DNA from 4 places in the Shewanella polaris genome. Region 2 is predicted to be linked to each of the others. Evidence: predicted binding sites of a transcription regulator. Region 2 holds the regulator's gene; each other region holds the start of a gene.
The links. The regulator sigma-54, encoded in region 2, starts transcription at its own class of promoters, with help from an activator protein. The targets are predictions, from matches to a motif close to GTTGGCACGNNNNTNGNNT.

Region 1: the regulator sigma-54 is predicted to act here: its motif matches at 1,841-1,859, upstream of fliD (flagellar filament capping protein FliD).
Region 3: the regulator sigma-54 is predicted to act here: its motif matches at 3,156-3,174, upstream of hmpA (NO-inducible flavohemoprotein).
Region 4: the regulator sigma-54 is predicted to act here: its motif matches at 2,471-2,489, upstream of flgB (flagellar basal body rod protein FlgB).

What each region holds. Positions count from the first base shown of each region.
Region 1 covers NZ_CP041036.1:1,028,413-1,034,661, forward strand. The annotation lists gene FH971_RS04520 (flagellin N-terminal helical domain-containing protein) at 736-1,536, shown strand; gene fliD (flagellar filament capping protein FliD) at 1,919-3,265, shown strand; gene fliS (flagellar export chaperone FliS) at 3,293-3,673, shown strand; gene FH971_RS04535 (hypothetical protein) at 3,776-4,171, shown strand; gene FH971_RS04540 (flagellar hook-length control protein FliK) at 4,161-5,594, shown strand; gene FH971_RS04545 (flagellar basal body-associated FliL family protein) at 5,610-6,065, shown strand; gene FH971_RS04550 (RNA polymerase sigma factor FliA) at 6,075-6,249, shown strand, end outside.
Region 2 covers NZ_CP041036.1:4,013,566-4,019,814, forward strand. The annotation lists gene lptA (lipopolysaccharide transport periplasmic protein LptA) at 1-217, shown strand, start outside; gene lptB (LPS export ABC transporter ATP-binding protein) at 214-945, shown strand; gene FH971_RS17520 (RNA polymerase factor sigma-54) at 1,088-2,572, shown strand; partial or broken gene hpf (ribosome hibernation-promoting factor, HPF/YfiA family) at 2,569-2,823, shown strand; gene ptsN (PTS IIA-like nitrogen regulatory protein PtsN) at 2,826-3,269, shown strand; gene rapZ (RNase adapter RapZ) at 3,266-4,129, shown strand; gene FH971_RS17540 (HPr family phosphocarrier protein) at 4,150-4,425, shown strand; gene mgtE (magnesium transporter) at 4,924-6,249, shown strand, end outside.
Region 3 covers NZ_CP041036.1:4,241,868-4,248,116, reverse strand. The annotation lists gene FH971_RS18555 (MlaC/ttg2D family ABC transporter substrate-binding protein) at 1-574, shown strand, start outside; gene FH971_RS18550 (PP2C family protein-serine/threonine phosphatase) at 583-1,740, shown strand; gene hmpA (NO-inducible flavohemoprotein) at 1,908-3,089, opposite strand; gene norR (nitric oxide reductase transcriptional regulator NorR) at 3,277-4,857, shown strand; gene FH971_RS18535 (DUF1499 domain-containing protein) at 5,033-5,767, shown strand; gene FH971_RS18530 (AcvB/VirJ family lysyl-phosphatidylglycerol hydrolase) at 5,937-6,249, opposite strand, start outside.
Region 4 covers NZ_CP041036.1:3,194,933-3,201,181, forward strand. The annotation lists gene flgE (flagellar hook protein FlgE) at 1-748, opposite strand, end outside; gene flgD (flagellar hook assembly protein FlgD) at 811-1,596, opposite strand; gene flgC (flagellar basal body rod protein FlgC) at 1,620-2,036, opposite strand; gene flgB (flagellar basal body rod protein FlgB) at 2,039-2,437, opposite strand; gene FH971_RS13885 (CheR family methyltransferase) at 2,574-3,407, opposite strand; gene FH971_RS13890 (chemotaxis protein CheV) at 3,458-4,378, opposite strand; gene flgA (flagellar basal body P-ring formation chaperone FlgA) at 4,748-5,455, shown strand; gene flgM (flagellar biosynthesis anti-sigma factor FlgM) at 5,530-5,859, shown strand; gene FH971_RS13905 (flagella synthesis protein FlgN) at 5,961-6,249, shown strand, end outside.

The DNA of each region.
Region 1 (6,249 bases), 1.7 Mb from region 2:
GTGATGCAGTGATAGAAATGAAAGGGCATTTTGCTCCCTCATTAACTTTACCATAGCAATGAAAGGCGGCGTTAGTTTCATTACTCGGATTGAGTGGGATGATCATATGGTGCAGATACCTAAGAGAATAAAATCTTATGTCGACAACAAAAAGCGAATACAAATCATACTTTGGTATTGCTATAATCTCAACACTGTTAGAAATGACTTTTTAAGTTGAAACTTATCGAGATGTAATATCTGAGTTGTAAAATAATTGGATATTGTGTGGACGTGTAATCACATTGTTTAGAAATGAAATAGATTCAGTTCGTTTAGAATATGGACCGAATATCACTTTATATAAAATTATTGAAGCTATCATCATTCACTTCATTTGGTAATAATCAAAAGACTTACCAGAACAAATCAAGCGGTTGTTACTGTGTTATTTGCTATAGAGTAAATAAACCCTAATAAAGGCGAACCATATTTTTATCAATCTTAGCTCCGTTTTTCCTATGAAAGAGTAAAATGGAACTCGTTTAGTACAAACTAATTTTTTTGTCCTTTAAGATGCTATTGTTATGTAGTGTGTTGTTTTAGTTGGTTTTAATTTATTGAGCGTTATTGTTTTGACCTCGTTATGAGGTGGTTTTTTGTCTAACTAATAAATTTTTTTATTTCAGTTTCGTCTGTGAGTGTCGTTTTAATACTTTGGATAACAAAAAAACTTATTTTCTTGGAGTAACAATTATGCTTTCAGTACACACAAACTATGCTTCACTTGTTTCACAAGGTGCAGTTAATAAAAGTAACGACCTATTAACTTCAGCTATGGAACGTTTATCTACAGGTCTTCGTATCAACAGTGCTGCAGATGATGCTGCTGGTCTACAAATTGCTAACCGCATGAATGCCAACATCACAGGTATGCAAGCTGCAACCCGTAATATTTCTGATGCAACATCAATGTTACAGACTGCTGATGGTGCGTTAGAAGAATTAACTACAATCGCTAACCGTCAAAAAGAATTAGCAACACAAGCTGCCAACGGCGTGAACTCTACAGACGATTTGATTGCATTGGATGCCGAATATCAAGCACTAATTCTAGAATCTGCACGTATTACTGATAAAACCACTTATGCTGGTAATAACTTATTTACGTCATTAACAGCTGGTACCACCTTCCAAATTGGTGCTGGTACTACAGAGCAGTTGACAACAACTATAACTGCACCAACAGCAGTTGCTGGTGATTTACTAAGTTCTGCTAATGCTCTTACAGCAATGGCTGCTGTTGATACAAATATTGGCGAAGTTGGTACAGCTCGTTCAGTTCTAGGTGCTAGCATTAACCGTTTAGGTCATACATCATCTAACCTTGCTAGTGTAATTGAAAATACTCAAACTGCTGCAGGCCGTATCATGGATACTGATTTCGCAGTTGAATCTGCTAACATGACTCGTAACCAATTGTTAGTTCAAGCGGGTACTTCAATATTATCATCAGCTAACCAAAATACTGGTTTAGTGATGGGTCTATTAGGTTAATTTAACACCAGCCTAACTTTCCGATATTGAACAAAAAGGACCTCAGGGTCCTTTTTTATTGTCTTGCAATTACAAGTCTTACAACTGTTATAGAACTCATAATATGAAGATAATCTGATTGAGTTTAATAAAATAGGATTTATTTCAGTTATGGCGCTTAAGGGTCGTCTTATATTAAATAATGGGTCTACTCATGTTGATGAAAGAGGAAGTAAATCTTCCTTTTTGTTTGCTGAAACGGAAATGACAATAGCTTTAAACGTTAAGAAAACAAATTAAGCCTTTAATAAACAATTAGATAAATGTTGGTATGACACTTGCTCTAGCATAATATATGCGACTTAGAGTTGTGAAGTAGTTAAGTCAATGTAAAGGAGTTTCTATGATATCAGGTATGAGTTCGGCGCAATTTGCCCAACAATTAATTTCTGCCGATCGTGCAGGTAAAGATTATTATTATCAAAATAAGCTTTCTACTCAGAATACCCAACTTGATGCTTATGGGTTATTAGAAACGGCTATGAAGCAGCTCTCAACTAAGATGAGTAATATTGACTCTGATGCTTTTAGTAATAAAAAGGCTGAAATTAATAATGATTTTGCTAATGTGACAGTAACAGCTGCTGCTCCTAGTGGGAACTATGACTTGATTGTTACTCAGATGGCTCAATCTCATCAATTAACTAAAACCTATGACAGTGAAAACACGTTAATACCTGCTGTAGGGCTTTTTAGTATCCAACTTGGAAGTGATCCAGCAGACAAACTCACTATTGACTTAGCTACAATTAATGGCGGTGCAGACATCACTGTTAGCCAATTAAGAGATTTAATTAATAAGGATGTCTCTAATCCAGGAATGCAAGCATCTTTAATTCGCACCGGCGGTAAAGTAGAGTTAATGTTGTCGTCTAATAATACCGGGACTAGCAATAATCTAGCTGTGACTTTAGATGGTACCGATTTGGGGATGACTCAACGACGTGCCGCTCAAGATGCTGAATTAACCTTGAACGGTATTAGTATTACAAATAGTAGCAACTATCTTGATAACGTCATTGATGGTGTGAGTTTGGAGCTGGTTAAAGTCCATAGTGTTGGAGAGTCTAGCCAAATAAAAGTTGAAGATGACAGCGAGGCTACTACTAGTGCGGTTAATGATTTCGTTAATGATTTTAATACATTACTTACTCAAATTAATCAATTAAGTCGCTCTATGGGCAGTACGCTAGTAGATTCTACTGATAGTGATGATGAAGACTCCGTTACTGTGTCTAATAGCCAGTTAGGTGTTCTTAACGGAGACTCATCGGTAAGATTATTACAATCTCGTCTACAAGATGTAGTGTTTGCAATAGCCCCTAATGGTATGCGTCTTAGTGATATTGGTATAGAAATGGGCAGAGACGGCCTATTAAAAATGGATGATACAAAGTTTGAAACTGCATTGAAGGCTGATAGTGCTAAGGTTCAGGCTATGTTCAGCGATACAAACAGTTATATCGACAAGATTGATGCAGTACTAAAACCCTACACTGCGTTTGATGGTTTATTATCGATGAAAAAGCAAACTCTTGATGATCAAATAAATCGTATTCAAGACAGTATGGAACAATATGATTACCAAATGGATTTGAAGTATGGTGTGTATTTGGCTCAATTTACTGCAATGGAAGCCACCATTAATCAATTAAGTGCTGCCAGTAGCTTATTTTCCACAAATGAATAGAAAATGAAGAAAACAGGATAAACAAGAATGTTAAATGAGTACGATCCTTTTAATGCGTATCAACAGACCTCATTAAATTCAAGATTAGCGTCAGCCAATTCTCACGATATGGTTCGTATGCTATTGGAAGGTTTGCTGGAGGAGCTGGGTAGAGTGTCAGGGCATATGGAGCGTAAACAGTATGAAGCTAAGGGGATTAGCGTCAACAAATGCTTGAACATACTATATGGCTTGGACTCAATGTTAGATCTCGAAAACGGGGGGGAAGTCGCGACTAATTTGCACCGCTTATACGATTATTGCAGTCGTCAATTAGTGGCTGCTAGTGTTGAAAATGATCCCGAAACATTGGTTCCAGTGATTACAGTCATAATGGATATACGCGAAGGTTGGTCAAATCTCAATTGATATTAGTTAAGCGAATGGTCACTGATGTTATATTTTCTTGGCAGTGGCTGTTATCCTTGCTTGGGATGATGTTATACGCGGCTGTATGCGTGGAGTACTCCTATGTCGATAACAACACAGAGCGCCTATACATTGAATGTTAAAACCCAAAGAGTTGATACTCAACTTCCCAAAAATTATCACATCACAGTAGAGCAATGGCAACAGTTTGCTTTGGGTTTGCGCCATCATTTAGCCGCTAAGGACTGGGACAGTTTAGTTAAACTCAATAAATTGCTTATTAATGCACTCTCTCAAGTGGCAAAGGATGAGTTTATTGAGACGGCTGCTCAAGCACTTGCACGGAAAAATGTGGCCAAGGTTCATGAAGAAGTTGTCAATAAGCTGAAGTCAGACCGTGATGCAATGGCCGTAGAACTTGAACGTTTTAAATCATCACAAGCAGGGCTTAGCGCCTACCAATTTACCTGTATCAGTGGGGAATCCGATGATCTCTGATGTAATTGCAAGTCGTCCTACAGGGGCTGAATCAAATAATAAGTCCATCGGGCAACAAGGACTTGATGACACTGGCAAAGCATCTTATGCCGAGTTTACCAATGACAGAGCATTAGAAGATAGACAAAAAATGATAAGTGCTAAGTCAGAAGATAAGACTGATTCAAGTGATGAGTCATCATTTGATAGTACTGCGACGGTTACTGGAGATAAAAAGCCTGTATCAACTTCTGTAAAAGATGCTGATAGTACACAAGGTGATCTTCAAAGCAATAAAGGTAACAAAACTCAGGAAAACATTGAGGGCAACGAGTTAATTATTGGACTTAATAGCCTTCAAAGCAAGATACAAAGTGGTCCTCAAAATTATATTGCTATGCAGTATTCTAATGGAACTATACAAGGTCCTAACAGTATAAATAGTATTGTAAGCAAGACCAATGATGCTACATTTGAACCGGCTAGATTCGAGACCTTGACCTATGGGGAATTATTGCCAGAAGCATTAATACAACAAGGAACTGTGTCTTCTATTAACCAAGATATTTCGCATATTACACCTGTATTAGGACTGACTACTAATTCAGATCAGAGTAGCGCAATGGCAAGCCCATTGGCGGCAACGGTTATTGGTGGATTAAACTTAACCACTGTTAGTTTAAATGCTATAAGCCAAGCTGTAAATTCACGATCTGGGAATTTAGCTGCTGTGATGTCGGGTACAGTTGCTTCAAGTTCAGATATGTTAACTTCTGTATCATCACCAGTTGTTAACTTTGAGGCCATGAATACTACGGCTATATTAACGAATGATACTGTTAGCATTAAACGCGCAGAGAATGCATGGCAACCTTTTAATAATATACTAGCAGCTGGTGCTATAGGACAAATGGGGCTGGATGTGAAAACTGCTGATATGGCAGATGTTAATTCTCAGCTTTATAGCCAACAACTTGTTAGGGGGGCAAACCCAAGTGTTAGTCAATGGGGACCAGTTCCTGTGAATACTTTGGGCAGTTTAACTCAGCAAGCTCAAGATATGTTAACGCCACTTAGAGAACAACTGAGATTCCAAATAGATCAGCATATTAAGCATGCTGAAATTCGCTTAGACCCTCCTGAACTTGGCAAGCTTGAGCTTAATATTCGTCTCGATGGCGACAAATTGCACGTACAAATGCATGCTGCTAACCCTGCAACACGTGATGCCTTACTCAGCGGATTAGAAAGGTTAAGAGCTGATCTTGCACAGGAATATGGAGGTACTTTAGACGTAGATGTTAGCTCGGGCGATTCAGAACAGCCAAAGCAACGTGATCAAAGTCGTTCTACCGCGATTGCGATGAATCAAGTAGAAGGGACTACAGCGCTAAATAACAGCTTAAATAGTTCGCAACAATCTCAATTAAATTTATTGGCTTAGGCTAGGAGCAAGTGGATGGCAGTCATCAAGACTACAGGTGTTAAAGTTTTATTATTTCTTTTGATTTTAAGCGCTTGGACCGGCGGTATCCTCTGGGTTGGTTGGCAGAGCCCTCATTGGCTTGAGGCTTTATTGGCAGAAGAAAAGCCTGTAGAAGTTACCAAGTTCTACCCTTTAAATAAGTTTATTATTTCAATTCCAGGGGATAAATCTCCTCATTACTTATTGTTGGAAATAGCATTAAAAAGTAATAATCCAGAGTTACAACCCGTGTTAAATGAAGCAGACCCTTTGATCCGTAATTCATTAATGAAAATGTTCTCGCGTAAAAAGTTCCAAGATCTTAATAATAATGATCAACTGGAAAGTTTACAGAGCGAAGCTCTAGTCAATATAGTTAGTGTATTGATAGAACATAAATTCCCCTCTGATATTGATGAAGTACTTTTTACTCGGATGGTCATACAATAAGGATTAGGTATGAGTTGTGATGGTCAATTAGCCTATCAAGCTGTTAGCGATGAGCCAGTACTACAGCGTTTGTCCGAAGAGCAGCTTATTGTGCAATACCTTCCTTTGGTTAAGCGAGCAGTACTGCAGCTGCGGAGTCATTGTGGGGCTATGTTATCCCTAGAGGACATGGAACAAATAGGTA
Region 2 (6,249 bases):
CACATTAATAGGCAATGCCAAGCTTGAGCAATCAGGAAGCCAAGTTACTGGTAACAAAATTAAGTACAATATCAATGCACAAGAGTTGATAGCTGAAAGTACAGGTAAGGGACAAGATCGGGTCATCACGATTATTCAACCTGAAAACTTCCAAGATGAAACCGCGCCGAAGCAAAAACTCCCTGAAATCCCTGTTAACAAGCAGAACAAACAATGACCCAAATAACCTTAACCGCTGAAAATTTAGCTAAAAGCTATAAAGCTCGTCAAGTTGTTAAAGATGTTAGTTTAACGGTTAAAACTGGCCAGATAGTGGGTCTTTTAGGCCCTAATGGGGCGGGTAAAACAACCACATTTTATATGGTTGTCGGCTTAGTAAAAAGCGATAAAGGTCGGATCTTAATTGATAATGACGATCTCACCGCCGATCCAATGCATCTTCGAGCCCGTAAAGGTATTGGTTATTTACCGCAAGAAGCCAGCATTTTTCGTAAGCTCACTGTACACGACAATATTATGGCCGTGTTGCAAACTCGCAAAGAGCTCAACAACGACCAACGAATTGAACAACTTGAGCATTTGCTAGAAGAATTCCACATTACCCACATTCGCGATAATCAAGGCATGTCGTTGTCGGGTGGAGAACGTCGTCGCGTTGAGATTGCACGCGCATTAGCTGCTAATCCAAAATTTATTTTACTCGATGAACCCTTTGCTGGTGTTGATCCTATTTCAGTTATTGATATTAAAAAAATTATCCAACAACTGAAAAGTCGCGGTTTAGGGGTATTAATTACCGACCATAATGTTCGTGAAACGTTAGATGTTTGCGAGCGGGCCTATATTGTTAGCCAAGGTAATTTAATTGCTGAAGGTACACCTGATGAAGTATTGAGCAATCAACAAGTTCGAGCTGTGTACTTAGGTGAACAATTCAAGCTATAGTTAAGTTACGGGTCTTTTAAACTATCTAACTCGTTTTGTTGAACGTTAACTAAATAACGTTAAATGTCATTGATGTATGTAACAATCAATACAGTATTTTAGATTGTCATTTTTATGGAAATCATCTAGGGATAAGCGGTAAATGAAAGCGTCACTCCAACTCAAAATGGGTCAACACTTAACCATGACCCCACAATTGCAGCAGGCTATTCGCTTACTGCAATTATCGTCATTGGAGCTACAGCAAGAAATCCAACAAGCATTGGATTCAAACCCATTGCTTGAAATAGAAGATGAGTTTTCAGAAGCAAAAAACTCCGCAAAAGAAAATCGAGACCAAGCTGATACCGACTTTAGTGACAACAGCAGCGTTAATAAAGAAAAAGACACCTCTACAGTTGACACTGCAGAGTCTATAACCAAAGAAACCATGGATGATCTAGCCATGGATACGACATGGGACGAAGTGTATACCGCCTCCCCAATGTCAGGTTCAGGCAGTGCGAGCATGCGCGACGATGACATGCCATTCCAAGGTGAAACCACTGAAGGTCTGTATGAGCATTTAGAATGGCAAAAAAATCTTACTCCCTTTTCTGAGACCGATTTAGCAATTGCCACCGCTATCATTGATGCTATTGATGAACAAGGTTATTTAACCCAAAGTACCGAAGATATTCTCGAAGCAATGGGCGATGAAACCGTTGAACTAGATGAAGTTGAAGCCGTATTAAAGCGCATTCAACACTTTGATCCTGTTGGTGTAGCGGCTAGAGATTTAAGCGAGTGCTTATTCATCCAATTAGCGCAATATGCCAACACAACCCCCCATATTGATAATGCTCGTCTGCTGATTAAAGACTATTTAGATTTAATTGCCGGGCGTGATTTTAGATTGTTAATGCGTAAAACAAAGCTAAAAGAAAACGAGTTGCGTGACGCTATCACCCTAATCCAGTCACTTAATCCTCGTCCAGGTTTATTAATTACTGCCGTAGATGACGAATACGTCATACCCGATGTTACGGTACTAAAGAAAAATGGCCGATGGGTTGTAGAGTTAAATCCTGACAACATGCCAAAAATTGGCGTTAATCAACAATACGCCGCCATGGCGCGAAGCAGTAAAAATCCGTCGGATAGTCAATTTATTCGAGGCCACTTGCAAGAAGCTAAATGGTTTATTAAAAGTATTGAAAGCCGTAACGACACATTACTCAAAGTGGCCAATTGCATTGTACAATTTCAACAAGGTTTCTTTGAATATGGCGAAGAAGCCATGAAACCAATGGTATTAAATGATATCGCTGAAGCTGTAGAAATGCATGAATCAACCATTTCACGGGTGACTACCCAAAAATACATGCACACCCCACGAGGACTGTTTGAACTAAAATACTTCTTCTCTAGCCATGTCAGCACTGACGATGGCGGTGAATGTTCATCTACTGCAATTCGTGCTTTTATCAAAAAATTAGTTGCTGCAGAAAACCAGCAAAAACCGCTGAGTGACAGTAAAATGGCCCAACTTCTGGCTGAACAGGGCATAAACGTTGCTCGTCGTACCATTGCAAAATATCGTGAAGCAATGATGATTCCACCGTCTAACCAACGTAAGAGTTTATAACCTACAAGGCAACGGAATATATTCATGATAAATTTTCAAAGCTTGAACGACACTCCGATCAGAGCCATAATGCAAACGTTGCGCTCAATGTATAAAAGTTACAACAAAGATCAAAAGCCAGTAAAATCACAGATGGCATAGTGATGTTTGCCATGTCAGAATGTACTGATATGTATACTGCAATAGACGCCCTGATCGATAAGCTCAACCGTCAGGTAATTAAACACCAACAGAAGTATACACAACACTAACGATGGAACTTTGTACCATTCTGCGACCGGAGTGCACTACCTGTGCCACCCCGGGCAGTAAGAAAAAAGTACTGGAACTCATCAGCAACTTAGTCGCTGCCCAGTACCCACCCCTATCTTCGCAAGAGGTTTTTGAAAGCCTTTTAGCGAGAGAGAAAGTGGGTAGCACAGGTATAGGAAATGGCATCGCGATACCTCATGGTCGATTGACGTCTATCGATCAGCCCATTGCCATATTTATTAAGTGTGAAGAACCCATTGCCTTTGATGCAATCGATAACCAACCAGTTGATCTGTTATTTGCTTTATTAGTGCCGGCAGATCAGTGCCAAGAACACTTAAGCACGTTATCGAACATGGCCCAAAAACTAAGTGACAAGCAAATATTGAAACAGCTTCGTAAAACTCACGACTCAACAGAACTTTATCAGGTTATCACTGCATGAAACTTGTCATAGTATCAGGACGTTCAGGCTCAGGAAAATCAGTAGCCTTAAGAGTATTGGAAGACCTAGGATATTATTGTGTTGATAATTTGCCTTTAGCTCTTATTGGCACATTATTAGCCCAGCTCAAAGGTAGTAATGATTTAGTGGCAATCAGTGTTGATGTACGCAACATTGATGAACAAAGTAAAGTGCTTCAAAATCAATTAGCCCTGCTTGAGCACGACACTGAAATTATCAGCTTCTTTTTAAACTCCAATGATAAAGTTCTACTCAAACGCTATAGTGAAACTCGTCGATTACATCCGCTATCTAAAAATCATATTTCACTGCAAGAAGCGATCAAACTAGAAGGACGCTTACTTGAACCGATCGCAAAAATTGTTGACCATTATATTGATACATCAGCACTGAATATTTACGAATTAAGTGACCAGGTTAGGCAAATATTACTAGGCAGTGTTGATAAAGAGTTAGTGATTAACTTTGAATCTTTTGGCTTTAAACACGGAATGCCGACAGAAGCGGACTTTATGTTTGATGTACGCTTTTTGCCCAACCCACACTGGGAAATAGAGCTGCGTCCATTTACTGGTTTAGACGAACCTGTACAAGAGTTTTTAGGGCGCCAGCCATTAGTTAATAAGTTTATCTGGCAAATTGAAAACCTATTCGAAACTTGGATGCCTCACCTAGAACGTAACAATCGCAGCTACCTTACTATCGCCATTGGCTGTACTGGTGGTCAACATCGCTCAGTGTATATTGTCGATCAATTGGCAAAACGATTTAGACAAGGCAGTAAACATACAGTGAATGTTCGCCACAGAGAATTAGATTTAAATGGCAGTAACAGCTAAGTGAACATAGGATCGAATCAATGATCAAACTTGAACGCCAAGTTAGTATTTCAAACAAATTAGGTTTACACGCCCGCGCAGCGACAAAGTTAGCCATTCTAGTCGCTGATTTTGATGCCAATATAACCTTAATTCAAGATGAAAAAAGTGCCAGTGCAGCAAGTGTCCTAGGGTTGTTAATGCTCGAAAGTGGAATTGGAAAAATGATCACAGTGACAGCTGAAGGACCAGATGCAGAAGCGGCCCTAAGCGCAGTGTGCGATCTCATTAATGCCAAATTTGATGAATGTTGCTAAATTTGTACGCTTAGCAGCTCGGCAATAGAGAGTCGCAAAATGTAAGATTAGCGCTAAATATGTCAGTAACACTAGCTTCTATTCTCTAATGCTCACAAACCATATGCCTATATTAGATGTTGCGCCCTGAACTCCTCAGCCTCATACTAACGCAGTAGCCACAACAATATTATTTACATATTCACCTCACAAGAATAGCCTTTATGTTTACCTCAGGTAGTCAATACCATCACATTAAGTATTGTTTTACTCTGTGAATGTTTAGCGCTTAAGATGACGAAAATATACCCGTTTTAGTAACCTCCGGTGTTGCTTGATATCCGGAAAGCACACCTCTATTGTTTAATTAAATAATACGGCGATATAGAAACCCGCCCAACAGAAACCTTCAGGCATTCCATTTTTCGTTGCATAGGTTTCAACTTTGTAACTAATAAACTTGAGCCAGAAAAATCTGAGAAATAAATGATTGCTGTGTGATGAATAGGAAGTAGATATATGGGTAAAGAGTACCTAGACAATGAAATTACCGAACAACGCCTCAATCAACTTGCCCAAGCACTCGACAGCGGTATGTTTGTCCACGCTCGCAACATGTTACATACCATGTCGCCTAATGATGTCGCCCTTATTCTTGAATCATCTCCGCCAAAAAATAGACAAGTGCTATGGCAATTAATTGACCAGCAACATACAGGCGAAATTCTTGACGAATTAGGTGAAGAGCTAAAAGATTCACTTATTAGCAACATGACTCCAGAAAAGCTTGCTCAAGCCACAATCGGCATGGACACCGACGATCTCGCCTATATTCTTCGTAGCTTACCTGACACGGTTTACAAAAAAGTACTCAAGTCGATGAAAAGCCAAGACCGAGATCGAGTTGAACAAGCACTGCGTTACCCTGAAGATACCGCTGGCAGTATCATGAATACCGATACCGTCACGTTACGACCAGATGTCAATATCGAAGTGGTATTACGCTATTTACGTCAACGAGGAAATCTCCCCGACTCTACCGATACTTTATATGTGGTCGACCGCCAAGATCATGTATTAGGCGGAGTAAGGTTGGTCGATTTATTAACATGTAACCCCAGTGTAACTGTCCGCAGTATTATGGATACCGAACTAGAAAGCATTCCCGTTGAAATGTCTGATAAAGACGTAGCGCAGAAATTTGAACGACTCGATTGGATATCTGCTCCTGTGGTCGACAAACAAGCAAAATTGCTTGGACGGATCACTATCGATGACATTATTGATGTAATCCGTGAAGATGCCGAACATTCAATGATGGGCATGGCGGGGATGGATGATGATGAAGATACCTTTGGCCCAGTGCTTAAAAGTACCCTGAGACGCTCTCTATGGTTAATGATTAACTTATTCGCTGCACTGCTTGCCTCATCAGTTAGCAACATGTTTGAAGGTACCTTAGAGCAATTTGCCACCATTGCGATTTTAATGACCATAGTACCAAGTATGGGTGGGGTTGCCGGTAATCAAACCTTAGCACTGGTGATCCGTGGTATTGCACTGGGACATATTGGTCAAAGTAACTCCCGTTGGTTGATAGGTAAAGAATTAAGTATTGGATTATTAAACGGCTTAATGTGGTCTATATTGGTATTTATTGCGGTATGGTTGTGGAAAGATGACATAGTGTTAGGCGGGTTAATCGGCAGTGCAATGCTGATTAATATGACGGTAGCCGGCTTTGCTGGTGCCACGATCCCAATAATGTTGAAAAAGTTAAACATCGATCCTGCACTGGCGGGTGGCATGGTACTCACCACGGTAACAGATGTAGTTGGCTTATTT
Region 3 (6,249 bases), 230 kb from region 2:
GAAATCGATAATTTTTTTACTTATGATGTTAGTGATGCCGTCTTTAGCTTTAGCGGCACAAGAACCGACCGAACGCGTTAAATTGGGTGTGGCAGATATCATTGGTATTGCATCAGATAGTGCATTGTCAGTTGAACAGAAAAAACAATCACTCAGTGATGTGATTGAAAAGCATGTAGATATACAAGCCTCGGCACAACGCGTGTTAGGTAAGTACTGGAGACAAGCTAGCGATACTGAAAAACGTCAATTTATGGTGTTATTGAAAGGGGTGTTAGTCGATACTTATATTGTATTGTTAGAACAATATGATCATCAAACGGTTGATTACACCAGCGAAACCATTAAGAAAAAGGTTTATGCATCGGTAGATACTGAAATTCATACCAAAGAAAATATCATTCCGGTTTCTTATCAGCTTTATCAACGTAATAACGAATGGAAAATTTACGATTTTGTTGCTGAAGGTTTATCAATGATCCGTACCTTTAGCAATGATTACCAAAGCACCTTGAAAAAAAGTGGTGTCAGTGGCTTAAACGAAGCCCTTACAGCTAAATTAGCCCAAGGATAAGGTTGCCCTTGAAGATTGATAGAGCGTTAGCTAACAGCATCATTGATGAAACGTTATGGTTTAAAACGAATTTAGCCATCACGTTAAGTGACTATAATTATTACTTAATTAAAAAAAATGGCCAAATAAGCTGTAACTTTTCATCCTTATGCGATGAGCATTACAGCAAGCTCTATAAGCAGTTTCAAACCTTGAGATTACAGCACAACATTGCTGAAATTTTGCCATTAAATGATGATGGCAAGATGTGTTGGGGGCTGCCTTTTGGCACAGAATCGACCTTATATGAGTGTATTATCCTGCTTGATTCACCCTCAGGCCATGAGTCACACCATATTAGCTCACTGTATTTCAAGCTAATGTATCAGTTAAAAAGCTTCCAGTTTTCTGAAGTGTCTTCACAACTCAATGCGGCCCAAGTATGGATCCGCGAAGAGATAGAAGAGATTTCACGCTTGCAACAGTTGATGTTACCAGACAAAGGTATTGAGCTTAGTTCTGTCAGAATGGCTTATACCTATAAAGCAATGAAAGGTGCGGGTGGTGATTACTTAGACATTGTTGATATTGGCAAAAATCGTCCAGAAGCCCAAGGCGATATAGGAATGATTATTGCCGACGTATCGGGTCATGGCCCTGCTGCTGCAGTAGAAACTGCGATGATTGATGCTATTTTACGTACTTTTGAACCGAAAAATTTAAACAGTAGTTCTTCAGAGGTGCTTAATTATATCAATCAACACTTCTTCACTAAAAAGCCGCGTGGCAGTTTTTTAACCGCCACAGTAATGCGTTATAATTTCAAAGAAAAAGAACTTATTTATGCTAATGCCGGCCATCCTCATGCCTATTTGAAAAAAGCCAACAGGCTGGTAGCCCTTGATCAAGGAGGGATTCCGATTGGGGTGCTGCGTGAGCAAAATTGGGATACTTACCGGGTTAGCGTTGATGTGGGTGATATCTTGTTTGTGTATACAGACGTGGTCATCGAAACACAAAATGCCCACAAAGAATTATTTGGTTTCGATCGCTTAGAAAAAGCAATCAGCGCAGCACCTGATGAACCCGAGGCGATGCTGGAGTTTCTAGAGCAGCAAATGAAACAGTTTTGTGGTTTTTCTGAATTTCAGGATGATTTGACCATGTGCGCTATTCAGTTTATTTAAGATCATTCACTCAATATTTTTTAACGAGTTGAATAGCTAGTGGAATAACGAGTTGGATGATGATATTTCGTTCTGACGAATACGTAATTAAAATGATTGAATAAGATTAATTCTACAGGTTAATAAAAAGCCCTGACCTAATGTTCAGGGCTTTTTTTCTTGAACTATTAAGCGGTTAATGCTTCAGATGGGCCAAAGAATTCATAATGAATTTGGTTTTCTGGTACACCTAAGCTGGTTGCGATGGCCAATGCTGCTTTCATAAAACCAGTAGGACCAAGCAGGTAAAATTCTACATCGCGGTCAGCAGGTAATTGTTCTGCAATGAGTGATGCATCAATAAACCCTGTTGCATGGGGTTGGCAATCTGGTTCTGGTTGGCTGTATATGTACAGCGGCTTAATGTGGTTGTGGGCTGTAGCAAGTTGATCGACATGCTGTTTAAACGCATGGACATCGCTATTAATGGCCGCATGAATAAAGCGAATATCGCGGCCTGAACCTGCTTCAGTATTCAGCATGCTTATCGCAGGAGTAATCCCTACACCGCCAGTGAGTAAAATTAACGGTTTGGTGTTTTTACGTAAGGTGAAATCGCCACTTGGGGCACGTAATTTTACTTTATCGCCTAACTGAATGTTGTCATGTAAGTGATTAGATACCACACCATTTGGCTCACGTTTAACGCTAATTCTTAAGTAATCTTTACCGGCAGCGTCAGACAAGCTGTAGTTACGACGCATCGATACACCGTCAATATCGTCAAATACTAGGGTTAAAAATTGTCCGGCTTCAAAGCTGGGTAAACCGTTATTATCAGCTGGTTGAAAGTAAAAAGAGGTGATAACCGAGCTTTCATCTACACGTTTCACTAATGTGAAGTCACGCTCACCACGCCAGCCACCGGCTTTCTGTTCATTCTCGGTGTAAATTGATTCTTCAGCGTTAATCAATATGTTGGCTAATTGGCCGTAAGCTTTGGCCCAAGCGTCAATGACTTCGTCTGTTGCTGCATCACCGAGTACGGTTTTAATTGCCTGCAATAAACAGCTGCCAACAGCGTCATATTGTTCAGGTAAAATACCTAATGCCACATGTTTTTGAACGATTTTACTGACGGCTTCACTCAAATTACCCAATTCATCAATATTGGCGCCGTAAGCGATAACGGCATTTGCCAGCGCTTTAGGCTGAGTGCCTTTGCCTTGGTTAGTTTGATTGAAATAAGGCAATACTTCTGGATGCTGTACAAACAGTAATGGATAAAAATGACTGGTGATATCATTAGCGTAAATTTGCAGTGCTGGCACGGTAGCCTTAATAATTTGAACAGTTGCAGTGTCTAACATTCATGATTTCCTTTTTGAATATAAAATAGCGATAAGCTTCAATCAATTACCTTGTATCTCTAGACATTACACATAACGTGCCAATGTTTATCAACCTGATTTATAAAGGATAAAATCTCTAAAGGTTAATTTGACCTAGATCAATAAGTATGTCAAATTAACCTAAATTAGGTTGATTTGACTTGTTATGAATATTGTTCCCTTTATAGACATTGTAGAAGACTTAAATCGTGACCTGATAAAATCGGAACGATACTTACGGCTGATTTTAGCGATTCAGCGCGCTATCCCATGTGATGTGGTGGCCTTGTTGAAACTTAAATATGACCACTTAGTGCCAGTAGCCGTTGTAGGGTTAAAGCAACAAGCTCTCGCCAGACAGTTTTCGATTAACCACCATCCACGTTTACAGCAGATTTTGGCCAACCCACACATTACCCGCTTTGATGCTGAATCGACACTGCCCGATCCCTACGACGGTTTAGTCGATGATGGTAGTGAACAATTGCACGTGCATGACTGCATGGGCAGTACCATTTTTATTGATGGTAAAGCTTGGGGCGTTTTAACCCTAGACGCGATGAAAGCGGGTAGCTTTGATTCGCTTAACCCAACAGAAACCCGCGCTTATATTGCTGCTGTGGCTGCTGCTATTAAAACCAGTGAACATATTGAAGCGTTAGAGGTTCAAGTTGAGCGCAACCATCAAGTGGCTCAACACATGTTAGCCACAACGGGACCGTCGACTATTATTGGTAATAGTGCCGTCATTACGAATTTATTGTCAGAGATAAATACCGTTGCCGCCAGCGATCTATCGGTATTAATTACTGGTGAAACTGGTGTGGGTAAAGAGCTGGTTGCCAAAAGTATTCATCAGCAATCACGTCGCAGTGAGCAACTGCTAGTGCAAATTAACTGTGCAGCATTGCCAGAAAGCATTGTTGAAAGTGAACTATTTGGCCATGTAAAAGGCGCATATTCTGGTGCGGTAAGCGATCGTCGTGGCCGTTTTGAATTGGCTGATGGTGGTACGTTATTTTTAGATGAGGTGGGTGAGTTACCACTTGCGGTACAGGCTAAGTTATTACGTGCATTGCAAAATGGTGAAATTCAACGTGTCGGTAGCGACAATATTATTGTGGTGGATGTCAGAATTGTGGCCGCAACCAACCGTAATTTACAGCTTGAAGTCAAAGAAGGTCGCTTTAGGGCAGACTTATATCATCGCTTGAGTGTATACCCTCTTCCAGTGCCGCCATTACGTGAACGTGGTAAAGACGTTATTTTGCTGGCGGGCTATTTTTTAGAAAAAAGCCAACATCAGCTTGGGGTCGCTAAACTAAGATTACAACAAACAGCAATTGATCAGTTAACGCAATATCATTGGCCTGGTAATGTGCGCGAGTTAGAGCATGTGTTAAGCCGTGCAGCACTTCGTGCCACTAGTGAGCAAGGGCGTCATGCCAGTATTATTAGTATCAGTCGTGTTCATCTCGGGTCAGAGTTCGTTGTGAGCCATTCTGTAGCACCAGCAATAGCCGAGATTGATAATACCAGCAACGCTAATGCCGCTGCCGCATTATCGCAGGTATTAACCCTTGGACTACGAGATTCAACCGATGAGTACCAACGACAAATCATACAAACAGTGTTAGCGAACGAACGAGGTAATTTAGCCGCCGTTGCCAGGAGTTTAAAGCTAGACAGAAGTAATTTAATCCGCACCATGCGCCGCTTAGGACTTGACCCCAATACGGCATATTAAGAGTGAAGTATCCAAAACAGTGGCGTGAGCGGTTAATCACCTCATCTGAAGTCATCTCGTTCAGAAGTCATGACGATTTGAGGTTAATTAGAATATTTTTTATTCAGAAATTAGTTCCAGTAAATCCAGGTCAATATACACTGGGTTAATTAGAGTTACATAAAGGATTGATGTGATGCAAAAAAGTAATATAGGCAATATCGCGCTGATTGTTGCCATAGTCGCTGTATTGGTTGCTGCTTTAATGGTGTTTGGCTCTTCACTGGGATTGTGGGAGCCGATAGTCGGCTTTATAGCCAGTCGTAATTACAATAACCTGTTGGGGTATGTGGTAGTGGTTGTCGCACTGGTAGCATTGGTTATCACTCTTGTTACCAACAGTGGTACTAAGGGAAAGGTTAAGTCGATTGTGGCATTATTACTTGGCATGGGCATATTGTCGCCAAGCATTATCGCAATGGTGGGCAACCCTGTTAAATACCCACCTATTCACGATATTACTACCAATATTCAATCGCCACCGCAATTTGAGTTTTTAACTGACAGCCGGATTGGAGCGAGAAATACTTTGGTTTATGGTGGAGAAGATATCGCCGCGCAGCAACGACAAGCTTTCCCTAATATTCAACCTATTACGTCAGATTTATCGGTTGAAGCGGCTTATCAAAAGGCATTAACTGTCGCGAAAACCATGGGTTGGACGATTGTCCATCAAGACCCAAAAGCACTGCGCTTTGAAAGTACGGCAACAACGCCTTTTTTCAATTTTGCTGACGATGTTGTGGTTGTTGTGTCTACATTAGAACGGGGCAGTCGCATTGATTTACGCAGCGTGTCGCGGATTGGCAAAGGCGATGCGGGTGTTAACGCAAAACGCATTCAAGAATTTAGTCAACGTTTCAGCCAATGATTTAGCGTCTGTGTTTCGCGCTAGAATATACAGATTGTTATCTATAAAGGGAGCGTGAACGCTCCCTTTTGCTTTAATCTGTTGAGGTTTATTAAATCTATTTTGCAGACTGAATGAAGTATACAACATTATGATTTATCGAGACTAAATGACAAGGCTAAATCATTATTTATTGAATATGTTCCAAAATAATGTGGACTAACTTTTCGTAATCACCCGAAAAATGGTGTCCGCCTGACATTTCGACAATATGAAAGTTTTCAGGGTTTAATTGGCTACATGTGGTGAGTGGTTTCTCATCGATACCGTACACACAAAGAATATTTTGGTCGGTGAGTTTCTGCATTTCTGGTATCACGGCTAACTCAGAATCATGATTATTTGCCATTAGCCAGTCGCTAACATGAAATTGAAAATCGACAGTTTTCGACTGGCCAAGTACCACCATTTCTTTTACCAAGTTTTTCTCGCTTATGGTTAAT
Region 4 (6,249 bases), 820 kb from region 2:
CATCGGTATCCGTATCATAACTACCAGCACCAGTTGCAACATCAACCGGCTCACCATCTACTGCATAAAAAGCTACCCAGTTACTTTCACCTGTATATGAACCTGCGGTAGGTTTAATAAAGTAGGTAGTCATAATATGCGATTCACCGAGTGAATCATAAATGGTTACCGAAGTAGAGTTGTTGAATGTATCAGAATCATCTGGGTCAAAACTAGCTGGGTCTAATGCATCTTCACCCACATTAAGGTTCATCTGCAAGCCAACACTTTCTGTTTGCACTGGGCTACCTGCAGTATCCGGAATTTGGATTGGATCTGTGGTTGTTAAACTCACCGATGTAGAGTTACCATCGTCATCTACAGGGAACCCTTGTAAAAAATTACCTGCTGAATCAACCATATAATTATCTGAATCAACTTTAAATGCACCGGCTCTAGTATAAGATAGATCCTGTGTATCTAAATCTGATGAAGTAACAAAAAATCCGCTACCACTTATCGCCATATCCAGCGAGTTACTGGTAAATTGTAAACTACCTTGATGAAACTGTTGGGCAACTTGCGTGGTGGTAACACCACCACCCACTGTTGTTTTACTGTTTGCAAAAATTGAATTTGCATACACATCAGCAAACTCTGCACGAGATTCTTTAAAACCGACGGTATTCACGTTAGCGATATTATTCGCGGTAGTGTTTAAGTCTTTTTGCGCGGCAGCAATACCACTCAATGCGATGTTAAATGACATAGTTCACCTCTCACAATTAATTCATTTATAAATACGACCAATAATCTATTGTTGGTCATACTCTATGTTTCGGATACTGCGAGTACGTCAGATAACTTAATTCCGCCTACTCCACGCAAATTCAAAATGGCTCCTGTTGCCGTTGTGCCTAAAGACACGCTGGCAACATGGGCATAAGTCGATACCGCTAAATCTTCCGATGTTCCATCCACTTTACCGCTGGCCTTAATGGCATAATTACCTGCTTCAACAGGTTCGCCATTTTTATCTAAACCATCCCAAGTGACATCAACATTGCCGCCTTCACTGCCATCAACAGTAAAACTCTTAATAAGCTGGCCGGATTCATCTTCCACCCTAACCGTAATAGACTCGATTGCCGATGGTGTACTGATCACAGCTTTAATCTCAGGGCTTTCAGTAGATATAGCGCCAGTATCAGAAGGAATAAGCACTTTACGTCCAACTAAACTTGAAGCTTGTAACGCTTGGCTTGAGCTCATGACAGTATTAAGGTTAAGAATTTCATCATTGAGATTTGAAATACCATCGACTGTCGAGAATGATGCCATTTGCGCAATCATTTGGTCATTGTCAACGGGCTCAAATGGATCCTGCATCGATAACTGCTGACTGAGTAAAGCAAAAAAATCTTCTTGCTGTAACATCTGATCATTAGCTTCAGGGATCGCACTCTCTTCAGGTAAACGGATGCTATCTAGAAAAACATTACCTGTTGTAGTCGTCGTTGTATTTGTCTGTACCGAGCTTTTTGTGGTCGCGCTGGTATTAGAAGCGCTACTGGACTGTTGCGGTAAAGACTGACTGTAAGCATTAACGAGGCTCATTGTTACCTCCTTGAATAATCATACTATTTACCCATCCTTAGTGTTTGTTGCAACATAGTCTTAGTCGCATCAGCCACTTGAACATTCATTTGATAAGAGCGTGATGCAGAAATCATATCTGCCATTTCTTCCATTACATTAACATTGGGTTTGTAGATAAACCCCTCATTATCTGCCATTGGATGGTCTGGTGAATATTCTTTTTGCAATGGTTTGTCACTTTCGACAATGCCTTTAACAGTGACTCCTGGTGAGTCATTTTGCTGGCTATTGGCTTTCATTAATTCGGCTTCAAAAACGGGATGACGTGCACGATAGGTTTTATCTACGCTACTCGATACAGAATCCGCATTGGCAATATTACTGGCGGTGGTATTCAACCGCACAGATTGCGCAGACATACCCGAGCCAGATACATTTAAAATATTAAATAAACTCATAATTAATCACCCCGCAATGCTTTAGTCATGCCAGAAAATTTACTTTCAAGAAACCCTAATGACATTTGATATTCCAGCGCATTTTGCATAAATGCTGCTTGCTCTTTTTGCGTGTCGACTGTATTACCATCACCGGTATCGGCTTGGTTGGGTACACGATATTGAACATGTTGTTGGCTTAATGCCGTTAAATCGAAATGTTTATCTGTGGTTTTACTCATACTCAAGCCCTTCTGATGTGAGCTTGCCGCTTGCATCGCAGAAGCAAAATCAACATCTTTAGCTTTATAATGAGGAGTATTGGCATTGGCGATATTACTTGAAATCACTTCTGCTCTTTGAGCTCTTACGCCCAATGAGTATTGGTGAACACCTAATGCATTATCGAAATTAATCGCCATAAAATTGCCTCCATCAGCTAACTGATAGGAATAAAGCAAAGGTTATGCCAATAATTAATTTTTTTACGAATAAAAAGATAAAAACAAACATGCCGACGAATGCCGGCATGATAATTAGGTTAAGCTATTATTTTACCTAAACTTTCTTTTGATAATAAATACCAGGGTTACAACGAACCATATTAAATTCATCGCTCAAACCCGCAAGAGATTCTGACGCACCTAAAAATAAAATCCCTTTTGGATTAAGTGCGGCAGCAAATTGCCGCAAAATTTTAGCTTTTGCCTCTGGCCCAAAATAAATCAAGACATTACGGCAAAATATAATATCGTACTTGCCTAATAGACTATAGTTTTCAAGGAGGTTGTGCGCCCTAAAATTAACTAAACGCTTAACATTATCTTTCACTTTCATATTGCCTGACGGCAAGGTATCAAAAAACTGACGTTTACGTTCTTCAGACAAACCGCGAGCTAGGGCTAAACCATCATATTCAGCATTCTTGCAACGCTCTAACATTGAAGGTGACAAATCAGTTGCCTGAATAGCAGCCCCCCCCGGTAAAGCACCAGGTTTACGTTGCTGATACTCCAACACAGTCATGGCTAAAGAATAAGGTTCTTGCCCAGAAGAGCACGCCGCCGACCATATTTTCAATGGTCGACCAAGCTTACTGTACTCAGGTAACAGAGTATTGTGCAGTAATTCAAATGGATAACGGTCTCGAAACCATAAGGTTTCATTTGTCGTCATTGCATCTATCACTTCAGCGCGTAATTGACGTTCTGTCGGTTTCATTGACTTTTTAACCACCTCAGATAAAGAAGGTAAATTATACTTTCCCATCAGTGGAGCTAAACGACTGCGCACTAAATATTGTTTATTCTCACCTAACACAATACCGCTATGCTGCTCTAAAAACAGCCTAAATTGATTGTACTCTGCTTCAGCAAGTGATTTATCTGTCACATTATCTTCCTAAATATACGAGCTTATGAACTAAAATATCAATATTGGCTTTATAAGCTCAAATGTTTGTTAACCGCTGCGGCTAATTCATCAGGGTTAAACTTGGCAATAAAGTCGTTAGCCCCTACTTTCTCTACCATTGCTTGGTTAAACACACCACTTAATGATGTATGCAATACTACTTTTATGTTCTTTAATTTTGGATCATCGCGAATTTCTGCAGTTAGTGTATAACCATCCATTTCAGGCATTTCAATATCAGAAATAATAAGCGGGATTTCAACAGATACATCATCCATTTCAGTCGCTATACTTTTCAGTTTAAGTAACGCTTCTTTACCATCTTTGGCAGTATCAATTTGTAGATTTAAGGACTCTAATGAGCGAATAATTTGTTTACGAGCCACTGTTGAATCATCAATAACCATAATATGATAATGTTGATCTCTATCAATGGTTAATGTTTCATTGACCTCTTTACTGATAGAAGTCTTAACCGGTGAAATTTCATCGAGAATTTTTTCAACATCTAAAATCTCAACTAACTCACCTTCAATTTCAGTGACAGCCGTTAAATATGATGAACGACCCGAACCTTGTGGAGGAGGCATAATCGCTTCCCAGTTCATGTTGATAATACGTTCAACAGAGCTCACTAAAAAGCCTTGAACGCTTCGGTTGTATTCTGAAATGATAATAAAACAATTTTCGGTCGATGTCAGTGGACGCCCACCCGTAGCCGCACTTAAATCGATAACAGAAATGGTTGCCCCACGAATATGAGCAACACCTTTAACAAAACGGTTTAATTTAGGTAAAGTAGTCAGTGGTGGGCATTGCAACACCTCTTTCACTTTAAATACGTTAATCCCAAATCTTTGGCGGCCATTAAGCCTAAACAATAGCAACTCTAGTCTGTTTTGCCCGACAAGTTGAGTACGTTTATTTACTGAATCTAAAATGCTCGACATAAAACAGCCTTGTAGTTAACGGTCACCCAAATGGATAAATTGTTTTTTAAATTATAGTAGACCAAGGTTTAACATAATACGGTTAATGTGTTTATCTACTGACTTACAAGTTCAACATGAGTATAAACTATCACCAACCTAGCGAATACTTATCAATTAACTGATATCTAAAAGTGGGCATGTAACTTGCTTTAACTAGCATTGACTCATACTCACAGTAAACCGACACTTTTTTGACGAAAGGATAATGTTATTGTCACATCCTTAGGTTCTTTACTCTTAACTTCTTACGTATGCCGAGATAACTCGCATATTATTCATTTCCCAAAGTATAGGTGTATTCTGGCAAAACAAGCTAGTATCTTCATTATGAAAGTATTTTTTTTATGTTTTTTGTGCTTAATAACCTTTTTTTCGCCTGTATTTGCTAGCGAAGAGATCGTAACACCTACATTATCGACCATATACGCATTAGCTAAAGAGACGGTCGCCAAAAAAATTGATGCAAACTCAAAAGCTAAGATAGAAATTACTCCACAAAATCTTGAGGGCAGAATAAACCCACCGCGGTGTTACCCACCAATCAATGTAGAACTCGCCAGCGAGAGAGCAATTAGCCGCAATAATATGGTAAAATTAAGCTGCAATAGTCCTGACTATGACTACCCATGGCAAATGTACATCTCAGTTAGAGTCGAAATAAAATATCCTGTCGTAGTCGCTAATCAGTTACTTTCTAAAGATCAAATCATTGCTCAACATCATTTACAGATAATGTATGTCGACCAATATAATTTAAAAGGCCAATATTTTTCTAAAACATCTACATTAATAGGTTCACGAGTGAAACGTCGTGTTAGCAAAGACTCGCCAATATTAACCAATAATCTGTGTTTTGTTTGCAAAGGTGACAATGTTTCTATTTATGCAAAAACCGCTAATGTTCAAATCAAAACCCTAGGCGAAGCATTGCGAGACGGTAATATTGATGAAGTGATCAGAGTCAAAAATAGTAATACAGAGAAACAATTTGATGCTGTTGTAATTGGCGTTGGCGAAGTTGAAGTAAGAATGTAAAATAAAGCTAAAGTTTTTCCCTAAGGTGTCGATAGCCTGTTTGGAAAACCTGATTCATTACGCTGGAGCCTCCCATGGCAATTGACATAAAGCATAACACTGCTAACAATACACAAATGCGCACTGCTCGTGACACGCAGTCTGCTGAGCAATCTAAAACGACTGCAGCCCCAAAATCAGCTGCACCGGTTAAAACTGATTCCGTCAGCATTACCTCTCAAGCTCAACAGCTTCAGGGTGCACAAACGAAAATGGCATCGCTACCAGAAGTCGACCAAAAAAAGGTCGCTGAAATTAAGCAAGCTATCTCTGAAGGACGCTATAAAGTCGATCCTGAAAAGCTAGCAGCGAATATTGCCAGTTTTGAAGCAGAGCTAGGCAGTTTATCGTTTAATAAAGAGTAACCGTTAAACGTTACTCTTTAATTTGTTTTAACGACACACAGACAATAGGTGCAACCTTGCATTATAGTGAAGTGTTAGCTAAGAAAACTTAAGAGTAATTTATGACCGTACTAAATGAAAAGCCAAATGAACAGTCAAATGAACTGCTACACGATGAACTTCGTGGACTATTAGACACCCAGAATAAAACGTTAGTACAGCTAAGACAGCTTATTTTTGAAGAAAAATCGGCATTATCAAAACAAGATGCAGACAAACTGTTAGCACTTTCTCAAGACAAAACTCAATGTTTATTCAACATGAAAATCACAGACGAAAAATTAGCAAATCACCCACAACACAATCTGCTTACGACAGATGCTGAACTGGCACAAAAAGTCGCGCAAGCTA